DNA from 4 places in the Streptomyces coerulescens genome. Region 3 is predicted to be linked to each of the others. Evidence: riboswitches for the same ligand, from Rfam matches in the RefSeq annotation. Region 3 holds a riboswitch; each other region holds the start of a gene.
What was found. A riboswitch is a leader RNA that binds a small molecule or an ion and turns the genes downstream of it on or off. The one in region 3 is predicted to bind cyclic di-AMP.
Positions count from the first base shown of each region.

Region 1: linked by a shared signal. The riboswitch ahead of ACFPQ9_RS16450 (C40 family peptidase) and the one ahead of ACFPQ9_RS27920 (transglycosylase family protein) in region 3 are both predicted to bind cyclic di-AMP.
Region 2: linked by a shared signal. The riboswitch ahead of ACFPQ9_RS17390 (LysM peptidoglycan-binding domain-containing protein) and the one ahead of ACFPQ9_RS27920 (transglycosylase family protein) in region 3 are both predicted to bind cyclic di-AMP.
Region 4: linked by a shared signal. The riboswitch ahead of ACFPQ9_RS02935 (LysM peptidoglycan-binding domain-containing M23 family metallopeptidase) and the one ahead of ACFPQ9_RS27920 (transglycosylase family protein) in region 3 are both predicted to bind cyclic di-AMP.

Region 1 covers NZ_JBHSKM010000008.1:478,003-480,178, forward strand. Annotated here, with positions in the region: gene pcrA (DNA helicase PcrA) at 1-712, opposite strand, end outside; cyclic di-AMP (ydaO/yuaA leader) riboswitch at 1,075-1,244, shown strand; gene ACFPQ9_RS16450 (C40 family peptidase) at 1,253-2,176, shown strand, end outside.
Region 2 covers NZ_JBHSKM010000008.1:670,495-672,670, reverse strand. Annotated here, with positions in the region: gene ACFPQ9_RS17395 (HAD family hydrolase) at 1-157, shown strand, start outside; gene ACFPQ9_RS17390 (LysM peptidoglycan-binding domain-containing protein) at 192-920, opposite strand; cyclic di-AMP (ydaO/yuaA leader) riboswitch at 926-1,100, opposite strand; gene ACFPQ9_RS17385 (polyprenyl synthetase family protein) at 1,842-2,176, shown strand, end outside.
Region 3 covers NZ_JBHSKM010000022.1:111,047-113,222, reverse strand. Annotated here, with positions in the region: gene ACFPQ9_RS27925 (transglycosylase family protein) at 1-598, shown strand, start outside; cyclic di-AMP (ydaO/yuaA leader) riboswitch at 807-1,005, shown strand; gene ACFPQ9_RS27920 (transglycosylase family protein) at 1,010-1,675, shown strand; gene eno (phosphopyruvate hydratase) at 1,980-2,176, shown strand, end outside.
Region 4 covers NZ_JBHSKM010000002.1:307,184-309,359, reverse strand. Annotated here, with positions in the region: gene ACFPQ9_RS02940 (tyrosine-protein phosphatase) at 1-423, opposite strand, end outside; cyclic di-AMP (ydaO/yuaA leader) riboswitch at 1,006-1,171, shown strand; gene ACFPQ9_RS02935 (LysM peptidoglycan-binding domain-containing M23 family metallopeptidase) at 1,176-2,105, shown strand.

The sequences.
Region 1 (2,176 bases), on a different contig from region 3:
ACGCCTGGGCGAGGGTCTTCTCGAAGCCGTCCGTCGCCTGGGCGGCGAAGTCCTCCTCGTCGATCAGCTCGTTCTTCAGGTTGCTGATCTTGGCGCTGAAGGACTTGGGCGGATACCGCTTGGGATCGAGATCCAGATCACGGCACACGAGCGCCATGAGCCGCTTGCTGTCGGCGGCGTCGTAGATCGAGAACGACGAGGTGAACCCGAGCTTCTTGCTCTCCCGGCGCAGGATGCGCACACACGCGCTGTGGAAGGTCATCACCCACATCGCGTTGGCGCGCGGGCCGACGAGCTGCTCGACGCGCTCCTTCATCTCGCCCGCGGCCTTGTTGGTGAAGGTGATCGCGAGGATCTGCCCCGGATGCACATTCCGCTCGGCGAGCAGATGGGCGATGCGATGGGTGAGCACACGCGTCTTGCCGGATCCGGCACCGGCCACGATGAGCAGCGGGGTGCCGGAGTGGACGACGGCGGCGCGCTGGTTGTCGTTCAGCCCCTCCAGCAGCGCGGCGGCGTCGATGACCGGCCGCGGGGCGCCGTCGCGGTAGTGACCGTCCCGGTCCGGTGGCACGTCGAACTTCCCACCGAACAGATCGTCCGGAACCGGTTCCGGAGCGTGGTCGTCCTCGGGCGGCGGCGGGTGCTCTTCCTCGTGGGCCCGAGGGGCCTGGAGGTCCGCCAGGAAGCTGTCGTCAAAGAGGCTGCTCATCGCTCTCCGAGTCTAGGCCGCCCCACTGACAGCCCGCCCCCACCCTCGGAACATCGCCGGCCCCAACCCAACGATCCTCCCATCGACCACCTCTCACCACCCCTCGTAACACCCCCATCACAATCCGCAACCGGCCACCCCAGACCACCTCCCCATCCCCCAAACCAACACAATCCACCCACCCCACCCACACAACCCAAGCCCCCGCACACTCACCCGAACCAGCCACCACCTCCGCCGTTCAGAACCAAGGTCACGAAAATGTATCGGGCATATCGAACATCAACCTTCACAGGGGCCACACGAGTTGGCTACCGTGCCGGGCAGGCCGTACGACCCCCACCGGCGAACGTCGCCGGGCCGCACGGCCTCCGCCGAGTCCGGCGCACCCAACGGTGACCGGAACCGGGGACCCACCGAACTTGGGGTGAATCGGCCCGACTTCCCTTCCCGGGAACGGCCGTAGGGCAACCCTTCCGAACCACCCGCCCGAACCCGACAGCTAACTCGGTAGGCGGAGCATGGAAGGAGTCGCCTCCCTTGGCGTCGCACCGCAAGTCGCGTCCCGCCGGTACGCGCATAGCAGGCATACGCACCCCCGCCCTCGCCACGGCCGCCCTCACCTCCGTGGCCCTGCTGTCCCAGACGGCCAACGCCAGCCCGTCGACGGACGACAAGCCCAGCCTCGAAGAGGTGGAGAAGAAGGTCGACGACCTCTACCGCCAGGCGGAGTCGGCGACCGAGAAGTACAACGCGGCCAAGGACAAGACCGCGAAGCAGCGCAAGCGCGTCGACACCCTCCTCGACGACGTCGCCCAGCGCACCCAGAAGCTCAACGAAGCGCGCGAGGAACTCGGCCGCAACGCAGCCGCCCAGTACCGCACCGGTGCCGCGGCCCCCGACACCGCGACCTTCCTCCTGGCGGACAGCCCGCAGGACTACTTCGACCAGACCCAGCTGATGGACCGGATGACCGGCCGTCAGAAGGAGTCGGTCGACGACTACTTCACCCAGCAGTCCGAGACGATGCAGAAGCGCCGGGAGGCCACGCAGAGTCTCGAGACGCTCACCGACTCGCAGAACGACCTCAAGTCCGCCAAGGCCACCGTCCAGCAGAAGCTCTCCGACGCACGCGAACTCCTCTCGAAGCTGACGGCCGAGGAGAAGGCGCGCCTCGCCGCGATCGAGAAGCGCAAGCAGGAGGAGGCCGCCCGCAAGGCAGCCGAGCTGGCCCGCCAGCAGGCCGAGGCCGAACGCCAACGCCAGGAAGCCGCCGCCCAGCAGCAGGAGAGCACCCAGCCGCCCGCCGACTCGGGCAGCGCGGACTCATCGTCCTCGGACACCGCCGACTCCTCCTACGCCGCCAAGGCGGAGAAGGCCCTGGCCTTCTCCCGCTCCCAGATCGGCAAGCCGTACGTCTGGGGCGCCACCGGCCCCGACTCCTACGACTGCTCCGGCCTCACC
Region 2 (2,176 bases), on a different contig from region 3:
CATGTTCGACTGGGCCGCCCATGGGGTCGCGATGGCCAACGCGCATCCCGAACTGAAGGCGGTCGCCGACGAGATCACGGAGTCGAACGAGGACGACGGCATCGCCGTCGTCCTCGAGAGACTGTTTGCGGGCACCTTGGCACACATCGTCCGTTAAGGGGTGATATGCGCCAATAGGTGACTTGCTTCGCCTAGTAGGGCCCGTTCACGTTGTCGATCGAGCCGTAGCGCGCGGCCGCGTAGTTGCAGGCGGCCACGATGTTCGCGACCGGGTTGTAGGGGTCGTACACGGTCCCCGGCACGTGGTAGGCCGCGAAGGTGGGGTCGATGACCTGGAGGAGGCCCTTGGACGGGGTGCCGGCCACGGCGTTGGAGTCCCAGTTGTTGATGGCCAGCGGGTTGCCGGACGACTCACGCATGATGTTGCGGTGAATGCCCTCGTACGACCCGGGGATTCCGTTCTGCCCCATGATGTGCAGGGCGTTGCGGATCCAGCCGTCGAGGTTGTCCGGGAACGTCTTCACGGAGGACTGGGTGGCCTGCGCCACGGAGGACTTCTTGGCGGGCGCGGCGGCCTTGTCGGCCGTCTTGCTCGGCGTGCTGACCTTCTTGGTCGCCCGGACCTTGAGGTCGGTGCCCGGGTGGATCAGCCGGGGGTTGTCGCCGACCGCCTTGCGGTTGTCCTTGTAGAGCTGCTTCCAGCCGCCCTGGACGTCGTACCGGTCGGCGATGCCGTAGAGCGTGTCGCCCTTCTTGGTGGTGTACACGACGGACCCGACCTTCGCCGTGGCGGGCTCTGCGGCGCTCGCGGCGGTCGCGCCCAGGAGGGGGAGGGCGAGAGCGGCGGTGCCGGTTCCGGCGATGACGACTCGGTGGGTGAGCGGGGTGGTGCGGGGGCGGCGGTGCTTGCCTCGGGGCATGGCGCTGTTCCTCTCCGACGCCTGCGAGGTGAGCTGTCGGGTTCGGGCGGGAGATGCCCGGCCGGGCCACCGTGCGGCAGCGCGACTTCACCCCTAGCCGGTCCGGTGCGCCATCAAGGCGTCCGGTCCGGCGGCTTACCTGGGTCCCCCGCTCCTGCCGTGCGTGTGTGAGTTACGTGGGTGGATGACTCGGGCAGCGGCAGGATTAGGCGTCCGCCCGACGAGCGGGAACGTATGCGAGAGCACATGCCCGGAACAAGTGCCGAGGGCACCTGTTGCGCAGTTTGACCATGGTCTGGTTCGTTTGGGCCGCTTGATCCTTTGCGGTTGCCAATCCTCAACTTGCTTTCGGGGCAAGGAGGGAAGGGGGTGTGGCGGGCCGGGTGCGCGACCCGGCGTGAGTGACCCAACTCACTGGTGGTCGCAAGAGCGGCAAATCGGGCAATGCCTCCAACTCGCCTTTAACTGCCTGTCCGTGGAGTCTGTTTTTCCCGTGTCCGACGGAAAAGCGCCTGTTCGCCCGCGAGTTCACGGGCTCCGGGTCGAGGCTCGCCGCCGAGTCGTGCGTGGCGTGGGCGGGGGAGGGTGAGGGGTCGCGGAGGGAGGTGGCGGGGGGTGGGAGGAGGCGGGAGGGGGTGGGGTTCGGTCGACATGTCCATGTCAGTGAAGGTGGTGCCGCTCCCCGGGCTGAATGGCGACCTCGGTTCAGGACACGGTCCGCTACTTCCTTATAAGTCGATCGATATCAGGCCTTATCAGGTGATCAAAAACATACCGGCTGTGATCCGATACCGCCCGGGGTGGACGGGTGGGCGGCATCGGTGATCGAAACGCGACCGGATACGCTGACTTGAGTGGTGGCAGCGACCTATCGACAAACCGTGTAACCGCCAGTGGACACCAGCAGACAGGAGACCCCTCGTGACCGTCGTCGGGCCGTTCGGGCTGAGCGTGCGGGACCAGGCTCTGGAGGCCGATGTCCAGGCCGGATTGGCGGCTGTCGAGGAGGGGTTGCTCGAAGCCACCAAGAGTGAGGTCCCCTTCATCACCGAGGCCGCCCAGCACCTGGTGCGGGCGGGTGGGAAGCGGTTCCGGCCGCTGCTGGTGATGCTCGCTTCCCAGTTCGGGGACCCGTATGCGCCGGGGGTCGTCCCGTCGGCCGTCGTGGTCGAGCTCACCCATCTGGCGACGCTGTACCACGACGACGTGATGGACGAGGCCGCGGTGCGGCGCGGGGTCGACAGCGCGAACGCCCG
Region 3 (2,176 bases):
ATCCGACGCGTCGGAGGGGTCCGACTCCTCCGGCTCCGGTGACGCCTCCGAGTCGTCGACGCCGTCCGGCGACCCCTCGAAGTCGGCGAGCGACACTCCGGATGCTTCGTCTGAGTCGCCCGGAAAGTCCTCTTCTTCGCCGTCTTCATCCTCCGAGTCCAAGAAGCCCTCGAAGTCCGATGCGTCACCCGAGGCGACGGCCTCGCAGTCGCCGGAGAGCTCGCCCACCGAGGCGCCCAATGCGGACAATCAGGACAACTGGTCCCAGGATGCGGGCTTCTGGAGCCTCGTCGACACCGGTTCGATCGACGGCGCGACCGATGGTGCGGCCGACGGCGCGACCGAGGACGCGACGGCCGGGACCGGCCGGCACCGCGGTGCCAGCGCCGACGAGGGCGACACCGCCGAGGCGGCCACCAAGTCCACCGGGCGCCACGCCTCGTACAAGGTCCGCGAGGGCGACACTCTCGCCTCGATCGCCGACTCGCTTGACCTCGACGGCGGATGGCGCGCGCTGTATCAGGCGAACAAGAAGGCCATCGGCTCCGACGCGAACCGCATCGCTCCCGGTCAGACCTTGGACGTCCCTGCCAAATAACGGTCGAACAGGGTGAAAAACAGCGGCAGTTCGCGTCATATTTCGCGGCGAATGTCCGTTTTGAAAGCAGTGAGAGATAGATCTCAGAAGCCCTGATCGTCTTTGAAATTCCGCGAAACGCGTGTCTACGGTCATGACCGCTCGCCACCAGTGCGGGCCCCTACAGCCGTCACGCCGAATCCTGCCGGCGGCCGTACGGGAACAGTCGTCGCGTAAAGCGCCGTAGGCAGGAGCGGGGGACCCAAGGTTTGCGCCGGGTCCGGCAGTTGAGGTCCTACGGGACCACACGCCGGAGCCGGCTCGGGGTGAAGCCGCGCAGCGGGAGCCGAGAGGCGAACGTGCGCGGCCGGGCAACTCAACCGGCCCGAACCCGACAGCTCACCTCGTAGGCGTCGGTGAGGGGATCCAACCATGCTGTTTTCCAGCAAGGGCAAGCACCGTCGTCCGTCCAAGGCCGCCCGCGCCATCGCCGTCGTCGGCGTCACCGGTGCCGCCGCCGTCGCCGCCCCGCTGATGGCGGCCGGCAGCGCCTCGGCCGCCACCGCCTCCGAGTGGGACGCCGTCGCCCAGTGCGAGTCCGGCGGCAACTGGTCGATCAACACCGGCAACGGCTACTACGGCGGTCTGCAGTTCTCCGCCTCCACCTGGGCCGCGTACGGCGGCACCGCGTACGCCTCCACCGCCGACCAGGCCACCAAGTCCCAGCAGATCGAGATAGCCGAGAAGGTCCTCGCGGGCCAGGGCAAGGGTGCCTGGCCGCACTGCGGCACCGGCCTGTCCAGCGCCGCGTACAACGGCTCCACCGAGACCGCCCCTCGCGCTGCTGAGCAGCAGTCGGCCTCCCGCTCCGCCGACCGCCCGGCCGCCAAGAAGAGCACCAAGACCGTCACCACCCCGACCGGCAAGAAGGTCAAGAAGGGCGACGGCGAGTACAAGGTCGCCAAGGGTGACACCCTCAGCACGATCGCGGCCGAGCACGACGTCAAGGGCGGCTGGGAGAAGCTCTTCCAGCTGAACAAGGACATCGTCGAGGACGCCGACCTGATCTACCCCGGTCAGCAGCTGCACCTGAAGTAAGAGGGCGCGGCCACGGCGCGTACGTGGCCGACAGCTGAACCACAGCGCCTTCACATCCGTGGACTCCATAGTGAAGGCGTCGTGAGGGCCACCCCCGTCCCCACGAACTCCCCGCCTCGGTGCGTCTTCCCCCGTACGCACCGGGGCGGGGTTCTTTGTACCGCGTCTTTGTTCCGTTCGGAAACAATTTACTCTCGGTTCCGTCCACGGGGCGGTCGACCGCTGGTCTGATGCCCGGAGCCGGTTAGGCTCATCCCGCAGTCCCACCGCGGACCGCGTACCCGCGTCACATCCCAAGAAGGAGATGCTCGTGCCGTCCATCGACGTCGTCGTAGCCCGGGAAATCCTGGACTCCCGAGGCAATCCCACGGTCGAGGTCGAGGTCGGCCTCGACGACGGCAGCACGGGTCGTGCCGCCGTTCCGTCCGGCGCCTCCACCGGTGCCTTCGAGGCCATCGAGCTGCGTGACGGTGACCCGAACCGCTACCAGGGCAAGGGCGT
Region 4 (2,176 bases), on a different contig from region 3:
CTGGGAGTGCTCGCCGGTGCGCTCCTTGATGATCGAGCGGTAGGAGACGATCATCCGGTTCGCGCCCTTGCCGTCCGCCAGTATCCCGCGCAGCTGGTCGAGGTCGCCGTCCCGGACCATCTTCCAGAACTCCGCGCCGTCCGCCGGGTCCGAAAGCGGCAGGTTGACGTTGCGCACGCCCGGCAGCTCGACGTCCGGTCCTTCGAGCTTCTGGTCGGCCGCGTTGCGGAAGTCGAAGATCGTGTGCAGCCCCAGGGAACCGAGGAAGTCGGCGTCCTCGACGGTCGCGTGCGCGAGGTGGCCGCTGCGGAAGAGCACTCCGTGCCGCACCCGTCGTCCGTCCACTGTGGGCAGGCCGCCGACATCACGGAAGTTGCGAACCCCGGCCAGTTCAGGCTCGGTCGACGGGATCTGCTGCGTCACGGGGGCTCCTCCCGGTCGGCCCCGGCGGCGCGGCTCGGCGATGCGGCCGACGGGGTGCGCTCTCGACCATACGACATGGATTCCTGAGGCAATGAGTTGTCCACAGGCGCTGTCACGGCGAGCCCTTCCGGTGCTCCGACTGTGGGACATGGATCCGACAGTGGCGTGCGAATGCCTTGAAACGGGCGAAATTCACTGAAGGGTCTTAATGGTGCATCACGGGCTTCACGTCGGCTTCGAGGGCGACCTTGATGTGCCAGTTATTCGACTCCGTCACATCTAGGTGTTCTGTCCGAATTGGCGCCTTCATTCCAACTCGCTCTGCAATAAAGAAAGCTGGAGCAGTGTCACGTGAGCAGCGTCATATCCGTGACAGTGAGTCGCCCGTCATGTCCACGTAATTCATGCCCTTTTCAAGGGACTTTGAGCCGTACGGCACTCACATATTTCACGGACCGTGACGGTTAATTCCCACAAGGGATCAACGGGAACGCATTCGGACGGAACCTCTCACTTGTTCCCATGCGTCTTCCTCGCTTACGTTCACGACCAATCCGGACGGACGCCCAATCCTGCCGCCGCTCGGATTCCGCGCAAACTCACCCGTGCACGGCAGGAGCGGGGGACCCACAGGTACAACCGCCTGTTCCGGTCTCCGGAACGGCTAGGGGTCAAGTCGCGCCACGGCGCGGCCGGGCATCTCCAGCCCGCACCCGACAGCTCACCTCGCAGGCGCCGGAGAGGAATTCGTCATGCCCGCGAAGGGTAAGCATCGCCGTCCGAAGTCCCTGCGCTTCACCCGCTCCATCGCCGTCGCCGGAACCGGTGGCGCCGCTCTCGCTCTTCCGCTCATGGGAGCCACCGGCGCCCACGCCGCTCCCTCGCACTCCGTTTCGGAAAAGGCCGTTCAGTCCCTTCCGGTCGCCGGCCAGAAGGCTGTCGAGAAGAAGGCCGCCCCGAAGAAGACGGACGTGCGGACCTATTCGGTGAAGGTCGGCGATTACCTTTCGAAGATCGCCGACGAGCAGAACGTCAGCGGTGGCTGGAAGCAGCTCTACGCCGACAACCGTGAGACCGTCGGCGCCGACCCGTCGCTGATCCACCCGGGTCTCAAGCTCACCATCGGTGGCAAGAAGGCCGCGACGACCGCCCCCAAGACGTCGTCCTCCAAGCCCTCTTCGGCGTCCAAGTCGTCCGCGAAGGACTCGTCCGCCGCGAAGCCCGCCGCGCCGAAGAAGGCGCAGAAGGCGACCACCGCCACCAGCACGGTCAACGGCTTCTCCGCTCCGCTGACCGGCGCCTCCCTCGGCACCGCCTACAAGGTCGCGGGCAGCATGTGGTCCAGCGGCTACCACACCGGCGTCGACTTCGCCGCCGCGACCGGCACTCCGCTGAAGGCGGTCGGCGCGGGCACCGTCGTCTCGGCCGGCTGGGGCGGCGCCTACGGCAACCAGGTCGTCATCCAGCTCGCCGACGGCCACTACGCCCAGTACGCCCACCTGTCCTCGCTCTCGGTCGCCGGCGGCCAGACGGTGACCGCGGGCCAGCAGATCGGCCTCTCCGGCGCGACCGGCAACGTCACCGGCCCGCACCTGCACTTCGAGATCCGCACCACGCCGGACTACGGCTCGGACGTGGACCCGATCGCCTACCTGCGCGCCAAGGGCGTCGCCATCGGCTGACGCGCGTCCCACGCGAGAACCACCTGCCTGACACGCGGCCGAAGGCCGGACCCCGATCCCCGGGTCCGGCC